Regions from separate parts of the Nesterenkonia aerolata genome, predicted to be linked through region 3. Evidence: riboswitches for the same ligand, from Rfam matches in the RefSeq annotation. Region 3 holds a riboswitch; each other region holds the start of a gene.

Region 1 (5,178 bases), on a different contig from region 3:
GAGGAAGGCGTCCTGCGGCCCGGCCACCGCACCGGCGGCGAACTGCTGGTAGCCCAGCAGATCCCCCAGCGGCTCGCCCTCCCACACGGCCTCACCGGTGACCAGTGCCCCGCCCAGAACATCGGAGTGTCCGCCGATGTACTTGGTCGTCGAATGCACCACCACGTCAGCGCCCAGCGCCAGGGGCGTCTGCAGTGCCGGGGAGGCGAAGGTGTTGTCCACCGCCAGCAGGGCTCCGTGCGCGTGCGCCGCCTCAGCCCAGCGTGCGATGTCCACGACGCTGAGCAGCGGGTTCGTGGGAGTCTCCAACCAGACGAGCTTCGCCGCGTCATCCTCAAGGGCCGCCCGCAGCGCCGTCTCGTCCTGCGGATTGACGAAGACCGTCTCCACACCCCACCGGGAGTACAGCACCGAGAGCAGCCGGTGGGTTCCGCCGTAGGTCTCGGCGGCGGCCAGCACGGTATCGCCCGGGCGCAGCACCGCCCGCAGCAGCGCGTCCTCGGCGGCGATCCCGGAGGCGAAGGCGAAACCGCGGGCACCGCCCTCCAGCGCGGCCAGCTGGGTCTCGAGACCACTGCGGGTGGGGTTCGCCCCGCGGGAGTACTCATATCCCGTGTAGAAGGTGTCCACTCCGGGCTGCGTGAACGTGGAGGTCTGGTAGATGGGCGGAACCACGGCGCCGGTCAGGCCGCAGGGTTCCTGCCCGGCGTGGACCGCCGAGGTGCGGAATCCCGGGCGGACGACGTCGAGGCCGAGGTCAGGGAGCGTCGTCATGCGCGGACTCCTTCCAGGATGCGCAGTTCGTCACGGACGTCGAATCCGCTGCCCTGCTGCGCGGTCTGCCAGCCGGGCCCCTCCTGGGGCCTGTGCTCCTCCTGGGGTCTGTGCCCGAGCGCCGCCTCGAGGGAGGAGGCGAGGTCAGCCCAGATGTCCTCGACGTCCTCCCGTCCGACCGCCAACCGCACCGTCTGCTCGGTGATCGCACCGGCGGCGCGCAGCTCCTCGCTGAGCCGGCAATGCGTCATCGACGCCGGATGACAGGCCAGGGTCCGCGCATCACCGAGGTTCGCGGCGAGCTTGACCAGGGTCAGGGAGTCGAAGAACCGCTCGACGTCGGCGCGCTCCGGCAGCTCGAAGGACAGCACGGCACCGGCACCGCGGGGAAAGTCTCGCTGGGCGATGGCCGCATCCTGAGACGCGGGCAGGCTGGGATGCCGGACCGTCTCCACCGCGAGGTGCCGCTCGAGCCGCCGGGCCAGCTCCTCGGTGGAACGGCAGTGGCGCTCCATCCGGACGTCGAGGGTCTCGATGCCCTCCAGCAGCTGCTGGGCATTCCAGGGCGCCAGCGTGGGGCCGAGATCGTTGAGCAGCTGGGCGCGGATCAGGTGCAGCAGCGCACCGTGGTCCCCGTGGGCCGCCACCAGTGACCGGCCTCCGAAGCGGCGGCGGGCCGTAGTGAGCTGGAGCCAGCGCTGCGGGTCGGCCGAGGGCGTAAACCGGCCGGTGTCGACGATAGCTCCTCCCAGGACGGTACCGCCGCCGGAGAGGTACTTGGTGGCGGAATGCACCACCAGGTCGGCACCGAGCTGACCCGGACGCAGCAGGTGCGGGCTGGCCAGCGTGTTGTCCACGACCAGCGGCAGCTGGGCACTGTGGGCGATCTCTGCCAGCGCCGGGATGTCCGGGAGGTCGGCGTGTGGGTTGCCGATGGACTCCACCAGCAGCGCCCGGGTGCGGAAGGTGATCGCCTGCCGCCAGCTCTGCGGATGATGCGGGTCCACCCAGGTGACCTCGATGCCGGCTTCGGCCAGAGTGTCGTTGAGCAGGTCTGCGGTACCCCCGTAGATGCGCTCAGAGGCGACGATATGACCGGCGGAGACCCCCGGGTCGGGTTCGCCGTCGGGAGATTGCCCGGACCGGCCCGCCAGGGCCAGCAGCGTGAGGCTCAGCGCGGCCTGCCCAGAGGCTGTGGCTACCGCGCCGACGCCGCCTTCCAACGCAGCGATGCGCCGTTCGAACAGGGCCACTGTGGGATTGCCCGTCCGCGAGTAGGTCAGCCCCGGACTGCGCTGGGCGAAGCGCTCCCGGGCCTCGGCCAGAGTGGCGAACTCATAGGCCGCGCTCAGGTGCACCGGGGCCACCACGGGGGTTCCGGCCGGCTCAGCGCCGGTGCCCGCATGGATCTTCGCCGTGGCCCCGGAATCACGGTGGAGCGTGTGCTGCCCCGGCGTGTTCGGGGAGGCAGGCCCCGCTGAAGACCTCGGTGATGAATGGGATGTGGAATGCGGGTCAGCCATCACTGGACCCCCTCCTTCGAGTGGGGGCGCAGGGGCCCGTCACCAGTGTTCCGGGCCCGCCGAGAGCGCCATGCTTACCACGTGCGGTGTGCACGCAGCCGGATCGTCATCTGGGGCACCCCGCCACAGCGAGAGGGTTGCCGACCGGTCGGCCAGAGCCTTGGAGACCGGTGCTCGTGATCCTTAGACCGTCACACTACCACCGAATCATGAACATTGACAGCACATGAGGGGCAGAGTGTTCATCTCTTGGGAGCGCGATGGAGGTCAGCGGAAGAGCTGCGCGGTGGCCAGCTGCGCGCCCTCGGCCAGGCTTTCCAGCTTCGCCTGGGCGATCTGCGGATGGATGCGCCCGCCGAGGCCACAGTCGGTGGAGGCGATGACGTTCTCCCGCCCCACCCGCTCGGCGAAACGGATGATCCGCTGGGCCACCAGCTCCGGATGCTCGACGACGTTCGTCGCATGGGAGACGATGCCCGGCAGAATGACCTTCCCCTCGGGCAGCTCGACGTCGTCGAAGACGGTGAACTCATGCTCGTGCCGGACGTTGGCGGCCTCGAAGGAGTAGTACTTCGCGTCGATCTGCAGCATGAGATCCACGATGTGCCGGAACTCGATATCCGTGGTGTGGGGGCCGTGCCAGGAGCCCCAGCACAGGTGGAAGCGGACCTGTTCCTGCGGGAGGCCGCGCAGAGCGTAGTTGATGGCCTCGACGCGCAGCTGGGTGAAGCGCCGATAGTCCTCGATGCTGGGCTCCGGGGTGATCTGGTCCCAGTTCTCGGCGATCGAGGGATCGTCGATCTGCAGGATCAGCCCGGCGTCGATGATGGCCCGATACTCTTCCCGCAGCACCTCGGCCCAAGCGTAGAGGTGTGCCTCCTCGTCCCGGTAGTGCCGGTCGGCGATGCGCGCACCAGAGCCTGGCGCGATCGAGGTCATGAATCCGGTCTCCAGTCCGGCGGCGTCGAGACCGGCCCGGAAGTTCGCGATGTCTGAGGCGATCTGCTCCTGCCCCGTATAGGCCAATTCGCCCACAGTGGCGGGGAACGGGGTGGCGGTGTTGCCGGTGCCGATGCCGGATTCCGGGTCCTGATAGGCCTGCTGGAACCGCACCCAGTCCCGGCGGTTCGGGAAGCTGGTCAGCTGGATCTCACCGGGGGACGATTCGACGTTCGGCTGGCTGAAGATGTCCTCTCCGGTGACCTCCAGACCTTCCACGCGCTGGAAGATATAGGACCACCAGGCGCCGTAGTCGGTGGCTTGGCTCATCGCTTTGCCGTACTCGCCGTCGCCGGGAACCGTGATGCCTGCCGCCTGCTGCCGGGCGACGATGTCGGCGACGGCGGCGGAGAGGCGCTGCTCGAACTCCTCGGTACGGATCAGGGTGAGGCCGTCGTCGGCGAACTCCCGGGCAGCATTGGCGGCGATCAGCTCCTCGGTGCGGGGCAGCGAACCGGCATGGGTGACCAGGATCTGCTCAGTGGGGTCGGGGGTCTGCGGCATAGTGGAGCCTCCTTCGTGGCACATGTTCGGTCTATGTGATCGGCGTTGAAATTTATGTTCAACTGTTTGTCAGTTGTATCACGCCGGTGCACCGCAAGGCACCCGCCAGTCCGCCTTCCGCGAAGAACCCAGGAGCCGTCGAGGCTCGCGCCATAGACTGGGGCGCAGGAGCTGACCACACCGACGACGGCACCTCGGCGGCGAAATCCGCCGTCCGCCTCGCCGTCTCCCTGACTTCACGAGGAGGATCCCTATGGCCAAGGACTCAAGCTTCGACATCGTCTCCACTGTGGATAAGCAGGAGGTCGCCAATGCGCTGAACCAGGCGCAGAAGGAGATCGCCCAGCGCTACGACTTCAAAGGGGTCGGGGCGGAGATCGACTTCTCCGGAGAGAAGATCCTGATGCGCGCCAACTCTGAGGAGCGGGTCAAAGCGGTGGCGGACGTCTTCGGTTCGAAGCTGATCAAACGCGGGATTTCCCTGAAGGCGTTCGATTCCGGCGAACCCTACGCCTCCGGCAAGGAATACCGCATCGAGGGCCTGATCAAGGAGGGGATCGATCAGCCGACGGCGAAGAAGATCTCCAAGATCATCCGTGACGAGGGGCCCAAGTCGGTCAAGGCCACCATCCAGGGTGATGAGCTGCGCGTGACCTCGAAGTCCCGGGATAATCTGCAGTCGGTGATCGCCCTGCTCAAGGACTTCGACGACGCCGCCCTGCAGTTCGTGAACATGCGATGAGGAGGCCCCAGTGAGCCATCACAACGGACGACTACGGACCATCGGGCTGCTCTCGCTGCTCTTCGGGCTGCTGCTGGCCATCGGCGCGATCCTGGCCTACTCCTCCGGAAACTCCTTCTTCCTGGTCCTCTTCGCCGGCATCGGCCTGGTCTCAGTGGCCTACAGCTACTGGAACTCGGACAAGATCGCCCTGCGTGCGATGAAGGCCTACCCGGTCTCCCGGGAACAGGCCCCGGCGCTCTACACGATGGTCGAGGAACTCGCGCAGCGGGCCCAGCAGCCGGTGCCGCGCATCTACATCGCCCCTTCCCCGACGCCCAACGCCTTCGCCACCGGCCGCAACCCGGAGAACGGGGTGGTGTGCTTCACCGAGGGGATCCTGAATCTGCTCAATGAGCGGGAGCTGCGCGGGGTGACCGGTCACGAGCTGATGCACGTCTACAACCGGGACATCCTGATCTCCTCCGTGGCCGCCGCCGTCGCGGGGATCCTGACCACGGTCAGCCAGTTCTTCCTGCTCTTCGGCATGGGCCGCGGTGGCAACAACAACGGCGGCGGGAACCCGCTGGCGCTCATCGGCTCACTGGTGGCGGTGCTGCTGATGCCGCTGGCCGCCGGTCTGATCCAGATGGCAAT
Region 2 (5,178 bases), on a different contig from region 3:
TGGCCTGCACCTGCGCCTGACCGAAAGCGATCTGCTCAGCAGTCGAAGCCGCGCCACAGGCGAAGACCCCCACCCCGTCCACCCAGTCCGGGAACGTCGCGGCCCATTCCAAGGAGCGGGCACCACCCATCGAACCCCCGATCACCGCGTGCAGTCGGGTCACACCCAGAGCACGGAGCAGACGCTCCTCCAGACAGACGGTGTCACGGATGGTGACGAAGGGAAACCGCGAACCCCAGGGACGGCCGTCGGGATCCGGGGACGCCGGGCCGGTGGAGCCGTAGCAGCCGCCGACCATGGCCGGAGCGATGACGAACCAGCGGTCCGTGTCCAGGGGCCTTCCCGGGCCCACCAGCTCCTCCCACCACCCGGTGCTCGGGTCCGCCTCAGTGGCGGCCACATGGGAGTCACCGGTCAGCGCGTGGGCCACCAGTACCGCGTTGTCACCAGCCGCATTGAGCCGCCCCCAGGTCTCATAGGCGATCTCCACCTGAGGTAACGCACCACCGGCCTCGAACGTGTAACCGCCGACGTCGAGCACCTGCAGGGCTCCGGCAGGGCGGTGGCCGAAGTCGTTCAAAGTGGTGGACAGCACCGGTGTGCTCATCGTCTGTGGAATCCTCTGCTGGTAGGTCCGTCGGGCAGGTCTGCGTGGCTGTGCTCAGTGGCTCAGTCCTCGGCCGAGGCACCGGCGAGCGCCTGGTCCAGATCCGCGAGGATGTCATCGATATGCTCCAGCCCCACGGACAGTCGCACCATTCCCGGTGAGACTCCTGCGGCCCGCTGGTCCTCCTCGCTGAGCTGGCTGTGCGTGGTCGAGGCCGGGTGGATCGCCAGAGAACGGACGTCACCGACGTTGGCCACCAGGGAATGCAGCTGCAGCGCGTCCACCAGGCGCTGTCCAGCCTCAGCGCCACCGCGGACCTCAAAGGCGAGCACCGAGCCGACGCCGCGTGGCAGGTACCGGCGCGCCTGTTCATGGCAGGGGCTGGATGCCAGACCGGCATAGTTCACCCGCTTCACCGCCGGGTGGGCCTGGAGATGTTCGGCCACGCGCTGAGCGTTGGCGACGTGGCGCTCCATGCGCAGGCTCAGCGTCTCCAGCCCCAGGTTGATCTCGAAGGCGTTATGCGGTGACAGTGCTGGCCCCAGGTCACGCAGCAGCTGGACCCGCGCCTTCATGATGTAGGACAGGTTCACCCCGAAGGCCCCGTCAGCACCGAGATCACGACCGAAGACCAACCCGTGATAACTCTCATCGGGCTCGGTGAAACCGGGGTACCGCTCCGGGTAACGCGTGTAGTCGAACCGGCCGGAGTCGACGATGATCCCCGCGATGGCCGTCCCGTGACCGCCCAGGAACTTCGTCGCCGAATGGACGACGACGTCGGCGCCGTGTTCGATCGGCCGGATCAGGTACGGAGTGGTCAGCGTCGAGTCGATGATCAGCGGCACGCCCAGCTCATGCGCGGCAGAAGCCACGGCTTCGATGTCGAGGACGTCACCGCGAGGGTTGGCCACCGCCTCTCCGAAGAACGCCGCCGTGTTCTCTTTGGCGGCCGCGCGCCAGGATTCGACGTCATCGGGGTCCTCGACGAAACTGACCTCCACGCCGAGCTTGGGCAGCGTGTGCTTGAACAGGTTCTGCGTGCCGCCGTAGAGCTGCGGGGAGGCCACCACATGGGCGCCGGCCTCAGCGATGTTCAGCAGCGCCAGCGTGGTGGCCGCCTGCCCGGAACCCACCGCTAGGGCTCCCACGCCCCCTTCGAGGGCGGCGATCTTGTTCTCCACGGCCTCCACCGTCGGGTTGGTCAGCCGGGAGTAGATGGGACCGAGCTCCTCCAGGCCGAAGCGCCGGGCCGCGGACTCGGTGCTGGGGAAGACGAAGGACGTGCTCTGCTGGATAGGCAGAGCACGGGCGCCGGTGTGCGGATCCGGCTCAACACCAGCGTGGATCTGGAGGGTCTCAAAGCGATGGGCAGACTGTGCCGTGCTCTCAGTCATGTGGCGTCTCCGTTCGGTCCGGTCCCTGGGGGTAAGGACCCGACCTCCGACGACGCGGAGCCCTCCGGCCCTGCCCCATGGACGTGGCATCTCATGGACTGGCGTGGGGCCGCACTGACGTGGAGGCCCGCGCTTGCCTCACCGGTACTGCGGAATGTCCGCAGACCGGTCAGGCCAGGTCGTCACCCGGGGCACCCCACCGCGAACTGGAGGGTTGCCGGCCAGCAAACCGGGGTTTCGCGCTGGCACTCTTGACCTTAGGAATCAGTGTGCCCGGGAAACCCCCTCAGGGCAACCCGGGCACACCCCACTGCACGTTTATCCGAACTCTCTGCAGAATCCGTGCCTTATAGAGGCCGGATTACGCAAGCGATTCGGATAAACGTGCGGTGCGGGGGTATCAGGGGACGCGGACGATGAGGGCGTCGCCCTGGCCGCCTCCACCGCAGAGAGCCGCCGCACCAGTGCCCCCGCCACGGCGCTTGAGCTCCAGCGCCAGATGCAGCAGGATGCGCGCACCGGACATACCGACCGGGTGCCCCAGGGCGATCGCGCCGCCGTCCGCGTTGACCTTTTCGGCCTCGACGCCCAGCTCCTCGGCAGAGGCCAACCCGACGGCGGCGAACGCCTCGTTGATCTCGATCAGATCCAAAGCACCCGGCTCAACACCCTCCTTCTCACAAGCGCGAGCAATGGCACGGGCCGGCTGCAGCTGCAAGGAGGAATCGGGACCGGCGACCATCCCGTGAGCACCGATCTCTGCCAACCACTCCACGCCGAGCTGCTCGGCCTTCTCCTTGGACATCACGACCATCGCACAGGCGCCGTCGGAGATCTGTGAGGCTGAACCGGCCGTGATCGTACCGTCCTTGGCGAAGGCCGGACGCAGCCGTCCCAAGGACTCCGCCGTCGTGTCACCCCGCACACCCTCGTCAGCACTGATCCGCACCGGCTCACCCTTACGCTGGGGCACCTGCACCTCGACGATCTCCTCGTCGAAGCGGCCCGCCTGGGCCGCATCAGCGGCACGGCGGTGCGAGGCCGCCGCGAACTCATCCTGCTGCTCACGGGTATAGGCCCGTTCACCACTGTTGCAGGATTCGGTCAGCGCGCCCATGGACTGATCCGTGGCTTGGTCCCAGAGCGCGTCATAAGCCATGGAATCCACCAGGGTGGCGTCACCATAGGTGATCCCGGTCCGTGACTTCGGTAGCAGATGCGGCGCCTGAGACATCGACTCCATCCCCCCGGCGACGACGATCTCGCACTCCCCCGCCCGGATCATCTGATCGGCCGTCGCCACCGCATTGAGTCCGGAGAGGCAGACCTTATTGATGGTGATCGCCGGCACCGAGGCCGGAATCCCTGCCGCCAACGACGCCGTGCGCGCGGCATTCTGCCCCGTGCCGGCCTGGATGACCTGCCCCATGATGACGTAGTCGACATCATTGCCGGAGACTGCCGCGCGGTCCAAAGCGCCGCTGATCGCCACTGCGCCGAGGTCAGCGGCCCGCAGAGTGGAGAGACCACCGAGCAGCTTGCCGATGGGAGTACGGGCGCCGGAGACGATGACGGTGGATGACATGGGCGGGACCTCCAGAAATAGTTGCACGTCCAATAATCTCTCGCTAGATTACCAACGAGACTCAGCTCACACACTATTCCAGCCTCGAGGCGGAGGAGAAGCTTCTATGCACCAGGTGACGCACTTCATCGACGGACAGCGCACCGAGGGAACCTCGGGCCGCACGAAAGAGGTCTTCAACCCGGTCCAGGGCGCGCCACAGGCCACTGTGCCGCTGGCCGATGAAGCCGAGGTCGACGCCGCCATCGCCTCCAGCCAGGCCGCCTTCGACGGCTGGTCCTCGATGAACCCCCAGCGCCGCGGGCGCATCCTGCTCAAGTGGGTGGATCTGATCTACACCCACATGGATGAGCTCGCCGAAACGCTCTCCAACGAGCACGGCAAGACCTTCCCCGACGCCAAGGGTGACATCCAGCGCGGCGTCGAAGTCGTCGAATTCGCCGCCGGCGCTCCCCACCTGCTCAAGGGCGAGTTCTCCTCCGAGGTGGCCCGCGGGGTCGACGTCCACTCCCTGCGTCAGCCCCTGGGCGTGGTCACCGGCATCACCCCGTTCAACTTTCCGGCGATGATCCCCCTGTGGAAGGCCGGCGTCGCCCTGGCTGCGGGCAACACCTTCGTGCTGAAGCCTTCTGAGCGTGACCCCTCCGTGCCGGTGCGCCTGGCCGAGCTCGCCGTCGAGGCCGGGATGCCCGCCGGCGTGCTCAACGTCATCCACGGCGACAAGACGGCAGTGGACACGCTCATCGCCGACGAGCGGATCAAAGCGGTCGGCTTCGTCGGCTCCACACCGATCGCCCAGGCCATCTACACCGCGGCCGCCACCCATGGAAAGCGCGCCCAGTGCTTCGGCGGCGCCAAGAACCACATGGTGATCATGCCCGATGCCGACCTGGAGCAGGCCGCCGACGCCCTGATCGGCGCCGCCTACGGCTCCGCCGGTGAACGCTGCATGGCCATCTCCGTGGCCGTGCCCGTGGGTGAGGAGACCGCCGACCGGCTCATCGCCCTGCTCGAAGAGCGCATGGCGAAGCTGACGCTGGGCCCCTCGCTGGATGAGAAATCCGACTTCGGCCCGGTCGTCGGCGCCGACGCCAAGGCCCGCATCGAGGACTACATCGGCATCGGCGTCGACGAGGGTGCGGAACTGCGAGTGGATGGCCGCGGCGCCAGCGTCGAAGGACACCCGGATGGCTTCTGGGTCGGCGCGACGCTCTTCGACCGCGTCACCACTGATATGCGCATCTACACCGAGGAGATCTTCGGACCCGTGCTCTGCGTGGTGCGCGCCGCTGACTACGAGGAGGCGCTGCGCCTGCCCACCGAGCACGAGTTCGGCAACGGGGTCTCCATCTTCACCCGCGACGGCGACGCCGCCCGCGACTTCACCCAGCGCGTGGAGGTCGGCATGGTCGGCGTCAATGTGCCCATCCCGGTGCCGATCGCCTACTACACCTTCGGCGGGTGGAAGGCCTCCGGCTTCGGCGACCTCAACCAGCACGGCACCGACGGCTTGAAGTTCTACACCAAGACCAAGACCGTCACCACCCGGTGGCCTTCGGGAATCAAGGACGGCGCCAGCTTCGTCATGC
Region 3 (5,178 bases):
GATGAGGCCGTCGACGACGTACCGGTCGCCTCAAAGATCCGATGGGTGAGGTCCGTGGCCAGCTCTGAACTGACCACCTTCACCTGGGCGATCTCCACAGCCAGCTCTCCCCGGACCTCCTCGGTGACGGCGTCACCGAGGTCGATGACCTCGTCGAACCGGCGGTTCACCCGGTCAGCCAGAGCCTCGACGGCGGCGGTCCGCGAGCGCAGCTCCCCGTAGAGCCGCTGGACGAACGGGTCATGGCGGTAACGGTCTGCCGGTGAGAGGAACCACGACGACGGGCGCGCATTCGTCAGCCGACGAGCCTCGGCCAGCGCACCCTCGGCAATACCGAGATACAGGTTCCCGAAGAACAGCTGGATCCCGGGGGTCACCAGTGTGGAGAACGGCTCATCGGTCAGCGAGCCGAGCACATCCTCCGGATGCACCGGCACCTGGTGGTAGACCACACTGTTCGAGGAGGAGAGCCGCTGCCCCAAGAAGTCCCAGTCATCGACGTACTCCACACCCTCGCGCCCATTCTCCAGGACGAACGCCAAAACAGTGCCAGACTCCGGCCCGGACTCCACACGGGCATTGACCAGCAGGGCATCCCCGACGGCGGAGCCGGTGGAGTACCGCTTCTTCCCTGTCAGCACGTAGCCGCCGTCGGGATGCGGCGCCAGACGCAGGTCCGGGTCCGTCGGGTTGACCGAATCGCCCCAGATCCACGCCTGCGGCACACTGCGACGGAACCACGGCTGACGCTCAGCCTCCTGCCGGACGGTGAAGGTGATGTTGCCGGCATTGATGTAGTGGTACGCCAGCACCTGGGCGATCGAGGCGTCCGCCCGCGCCAGGATGCGCACCACCCGAAAAGCGGTCTCCCAGTGCGCACCGCCACCGCCGTGCTCTCCCGGATCAAGCAGGGTGACCAGCCCTGAGTCTCTGAGCAGGGCGGCTTCACGGTGCGGGATCTCATTGGCGCGATCCCGGGCGAGCGCGTCCTCGGCGAGCCGGTCGGCCACCTGCTGAGCAACAGCGGACCACTGCTCGATCTCCTCAGCCTCCGCACGGCCGGACCAGTGACTCCGGGCCGCATTCTTCGTCTGGACCCGGGTGGTGTCTTGCCGGCTCATCGGCTCTGTCCTTCTGCTCGCACTGGCTCTCCCACGGTCCACAGCCGCACAGGCTCCGTGCCGTTGACCCGGTGATCACCGAGGATGCGGGCCTTGAACACCCACGGGTTATGGCTGGTCACAGTGCGCGCATTGCGCCAATGCCGGTCCAGCGCCTTCGGCGCGGCGACCCCGGAGGCTCCGAGGGCGTCGAAGATCTTCGTCACCGAGTCCAGAACCAGCCGGTGCAGTCCCACCTGCGCCCGTGCCGTGGCCAGTTCCACCTCGGTGGCCACACGCTGCTGGGACTGCTCGGACTCAGTACGGGTGGCTAAAGCGCGGTCAAGGCTGCGCGCGCTCTCCACCACGGAGGCCCGAGCCACCGCCGCAGCGGCGTCGACCTCCCCGACGACCTGCAGCAACTGCGGGTCAGCTGCGCTGTGCTCGGCATTCCCATGGGAGTAGACGCGGGTGCGGACCCGCACCTCACGACTAATATCCCGGGCCGCAGCCTCCGCGATGCCGGCGAGCACTGTCAGCAGAATGTGCTGGTAGAGCCCTGTCTGGTACGGAAAACGATCGGCCAGTTCACGGACTTCGCTCTGTGTCACCTCAGCCTCGTCGAGGGTGAGCCCACCGGATCCGGAGGTCCGCTGGCCGAAGCCGTTCCAGTCGTCCCGGACGTGCACACCGGGCTGATCCCGCCGGACCAGGACTCCCAGTTCACGGCCGTCTTCATCAGCGGCGGTGACATCCAGCCAGTCAGCGAAGATCGACCCCGTCGTATAGGCCTTCTCTCCAGAGATCCTCAGCCCATCGGGTGTGCGCCGGACGATGGTTCCGGAGTGGTGCAGCCCGCCGGCACCGGGCTCGGTCCAGGCGTTACCTGCCGATTGTCCCTGTCCGAGCAGCCGCAGCCACTGTGCGGCCGCCGGATCCTCCGGCCCGCGCCAGAGCGCCTCCTCTTCCACGGCCAGGTGGGCGCGCAGTGCTTGGAGCACATTGGAGTCCTCCGTGGCGAGCGCCAGAAGCACCTCTGTGGTCTGCACCCAATTGAGCCCGAAACCGCCGAACTCCTCAGGAACTCGCAGCCGCCCGATACCGGCGTCGAGCAGTGCGCGGATCTCCTGGAAGGCCAACGTCCGGTCCGTCTCGCGGCTCACCGCGCCATCGCCGAGTGCGGTGAGCGCCTGGCGCAGCGCGTCACTGATGGGGACATGCAGCAAGCCCGCAGCCTGACCAGGCACGTCGTAAGGGGTGGGTGGGTGCACAGAAACGCTCATCGCTCCTCCATCGATCCTGGCGGTAGCACCCGAGCCGATCCTCACAGAATCCCGGGTTGCTGCGGCGTCGTCGAGCCAGATCTCTCAGCCGCTCTGGATGGGTCGCACCTCACACTAATCCGGCGTGACCGAGTAGGTCACGCCGGACGTCACACTTCGACACAGCACGGTCTTCAACACCACGCCGTGCGCGCTGCGCTGCCTGCCCCGCAGGGCAGAGGCTGGCTCAGATCACCCCTTGGGCGATCACCGCATCGGCCACGCGCAGGAACCCGGTGATGTTCGCCCCGGTCACATAGTCGCCCTCACGGCCGTACTCGGCGGCGGTCTCCGCGCAGGCCGAGTGGATGTTCTCCATGATCTCGCTGAGCCGGGTGTCGGTGTAGTCGAAGGACCAGGTATCCCGAGAGGCGTTCTGCTGCATCTCCAGCGCCGAGGTCGCCACACCGCCGGCGTTGGCCGCCTTGCCCGGCCCGAAGAGCACCTCGGCCTCACGCAGCACCCGGTACCCCTCCGGAGTGGTGGGCATATTCGCGCCCTCGGCCACGGCAACCACACCGGCCTTGATGAGCTTCGCGGCGTCATCGGCGTCGAGTTCGTTCTGGGTCGCGCAGGGCAGGGCGATGTCGACGTCGGACTTCTCCGCCACGGCCCACACGTTGCGGCCTTCGAGGAACTCGGCGCGGTCCCGCTTCTCCACGTACTCGCTGATCCGCCCGCGCTGGGCCTCCTTGATCCGGCGCAGCAGGTTCAGGTCGATGCCGTCGGGGTCATAGACCGAGCCCGAGGAGTCCGAGGCGCCCAGGACGACGCCGCCGAGCTCCTGGATCTTCTGGATCGCGTAGATCGCCACGTTCCCGGAACCGGAGACCAGCACCTTCGCACCGTCGAAGCTGCGCCCGGTGGCCCGGAGCATGTGGTCGGTGAAGTAGACGGTGCCGTAGCCGGTGGCCTCCTTGCGCACCAGGGAACCACCCCAGGTGATACCCTTACCGGTGATCACCCCGGACTCCCAGCGCCCGGCGATCCGCTTGTACTGGCCGAAGAGGTACCCGATCTCACGCCCGCCGACGCCGATGTCCCCGGCGGGGATGTCCAGGTCATAGCCGATGTGGCGGTACGCCTCAGTCATGAACGACTGGCAGAACCGCATGATCTCGGCTTCGCTGCGCCCCTTGGGATCGAAGTCGGCCCCGCCCTTGCCGCCGCCGATGGGCAACCCGGTCAGCGCATTCTTGAAGGTCTGCTCGAAGCCGAGGAACTTCACCGTGCCGGCCAGCACCGTCGGATGGAAACGCAGACCGCCCTTATACGGTCCCAGCGCGGAGTTGAACTGCACCCGGAAGCCCCGGTTGATCTGCACCCGGCCGTCATCGTCCACCCAGGGCACCCGGAAGGTGATCTGCCGCTCAGGCTCGCAGATCCGCTCCAGGACGGAGGCCTCCACATACTGCGGGTGGTCGGCCAGGACGGGGTGGAGGGAGTCGAAGACTTCACGCACCGCTTGGTGGAACTCGTCCTCACCGGGGTTGCGTGAAATGACCTGCTCGTAGACCGACTCCAGATGATCGGTGGTGAGGCTCATGGGAGCTCCTTCCTGCGGGGATTCTGGTGTTCACACTAACAACCCCGCGGCGGATTCGGACCCCCACAGCGCTCAGCCGCCATCAGCTCCCGGCCCAGCCGAAGGCCGAGACACCGGTGAGCTCCCGGCCCAGCAGCAGTGCCTGCATCGACTCCGTACCCTCGTAGGTGTGCAGGGCTTCGATATCGGCGACGTGCTGGATAGCCCCGTGCTCGAGCAGGATCCCGTTGCCGCCGAGCATGTCCCGCGCGATCTGCGCCACCCGGCGGGCAGCACGGGTGTTGTGGTACTTCAGCATCGAGGCCTGCGTCGGGGTCATCGTCCCGGCCTCCTGCGCCCGGGCGACGGCGGCGGCCTGCAGCTGCATGGAGGTGATCGACTCCAGCATCTGGGCCAGCCGCTCCTGCACCATCTGCTGGGCGCCCAGTGGACGGCCGAACTGCACACGACTGCGGGCATACCGCAGAGCCGTCTCGAACAGTGCCACCGCGTGGCCCAGCGCAGACCAGCCGACGTTGACCCGGGTGGCGATCAGCACCGCGGCCGCGTCGGCGAAGCTGCGCGCTCCGGGCAGAAGCGCCTCATCCGGGACTCGGCACTCATCCAGGGTGATCAGCGACTGGTGGATCCCACGCAGCGCCCCCTTCTGCGTGATGGGCACCGCCGAGTAACCGGGAGCCTGCTGGTCCACGAGGAAGCCGCGCACTGCGCCGTCGTCGTCCCTGGCCCAGACGACCGTCACTCCCCCGCCGCTGCCGTTGCCGATCCATTTCTTCTGCCCGTTCAGGGTCCACCCGTCACCGTCACGCCGGGCCGTGGTGGCCAGGGCCACCGAATCGGAGCCGTGGTCAGGCTCGGTCAGGGCGAAGGCGCCGAGCAGCTCACCGGTGGCCAGCCGGCGCAGGTACTGCTCCCGCTGGACCGGGGAGCCGAGGTCCGCCACCGCCCGCAGCGCCAGCCCGCCCTGGACCGCACAGGCCGCGGCCAATGAGCCGTCCACCCTGGAGATCTCCAGGGCGACGAAGCCTGCGGCCAGCGGGGAGAGCCGCTCCATCCCGGGCACCTCCACGCCGTCGGTGATCAGTCCGGCTTCGGCCACCTGCTGGACTAAGTGCACCGGATAGTCCGCCGTGTGCCAGGCCGCGGCCAGCTCGTCAGCCATCGGAGCGACCAGTTCACGGGCCCGCCGGTGCACGGCGAGGTCATGCGC

What was found. A riboswitch is a leader RNA that binds a small molecule or an ion and turns the genes downstream of it on or off. The one in region 3 is predicted to bind S-adenosylmethionine.
Region 1: it holds a riboswitch for S-adenosylmethionine, as region 3 does, so the genes downstream of both, RIL96_RS12060 (O-acetylhomoserine aminocarboxypropyltransferase/cysteine synthase family protein) here and RIL96_RS05395 (acyl-CoA dehydrogenase family protein) in region 3, are expected to answer to the same signal.
Region 2: it holds a riboswitch for S-adenosylmethionine, as region 3 does, so the genes downstream of both, RIL96_RS01430 (O-acetylhomoserine aminocarboxypropyltransferase/cysteine synthase family protein) here and RIL96_RS05395 (acyl-CoA dehydrogenase family protein) in region 3, are expected to answer to the same signal.

What each region holds. Positions count from the first base shown of each region.
Region 1 is NZ_JAVKGR010000021.1:2,954-8,131, forward strand. It holds gene RIL96_RS12055 (cystathionine gamma-synthase) at 1-774, opposite strand, end outside; gene RIL96_RS12060 (O-acetylhomoserine aminocarboxypropyltransferase/cysteine synthase family protein) at 771-2,297, opposite strand; SAM riboswitch class IV at 2,363-2,479, opposite strand; gene RIL96_RS12065 (cobalamin-independent methionine synthase II family protein) at 2,565-3,800, opposite strand; gene RIL96_RS12070 (YajQ family cyclic di-GMP-binding protein) at 4,054-4,542, shown strand; gene RIL96_RS12075 (M48 family metalloprotease) at 4,553-5,178, shown strand, end outside.
Region 2 is NZ_JAVKGR010000001.1:308,813-313,990, forward strand. It holds gene metX (homoserine O-acetyltransferase MetX) at 1-607, opposite strand, end outside; gene RIL96_RS01430 (O-acetylhomoserine aminocarboxypropyltransferase/cysteine synthase family protein) at 670-2,004, opposite strand; SAM riboswitch class IV at 2,129-2,261, opposite strand; gene RIL96_RS01435 (acetyl-CoA C-acetyltransferase) at 2,405-3,589, opposite strand; gene RIL96_RS01440 (CoA-acylating methylmalonate-semialdehyde dehydrogenase) at 3,696-5,178, shown strand, end outside.
Region 3 is NZ_JAVKGR010000004.1:70,186-75,363, reverse strand. It holds gene RIL96_RS05400 (acyl-CoA dehydrogenase family protein) at 1-1,121, opposite strand, end outside; gene RIL96_RS05395 (acyl-CoA dehydrogenase family protein) at 1,118-2,383, opposite strand; SAM riboswitch class I at 2,388-2,487, opposite strand; gene gdhA (NADP-specific glutamate dehydrogenase) at 2,610-3,968, opposite strand; gene RIL96_RS05385 (acyl-CoA dehydrogenase family protein) at 4,051-5,178, opposite strand, start outside.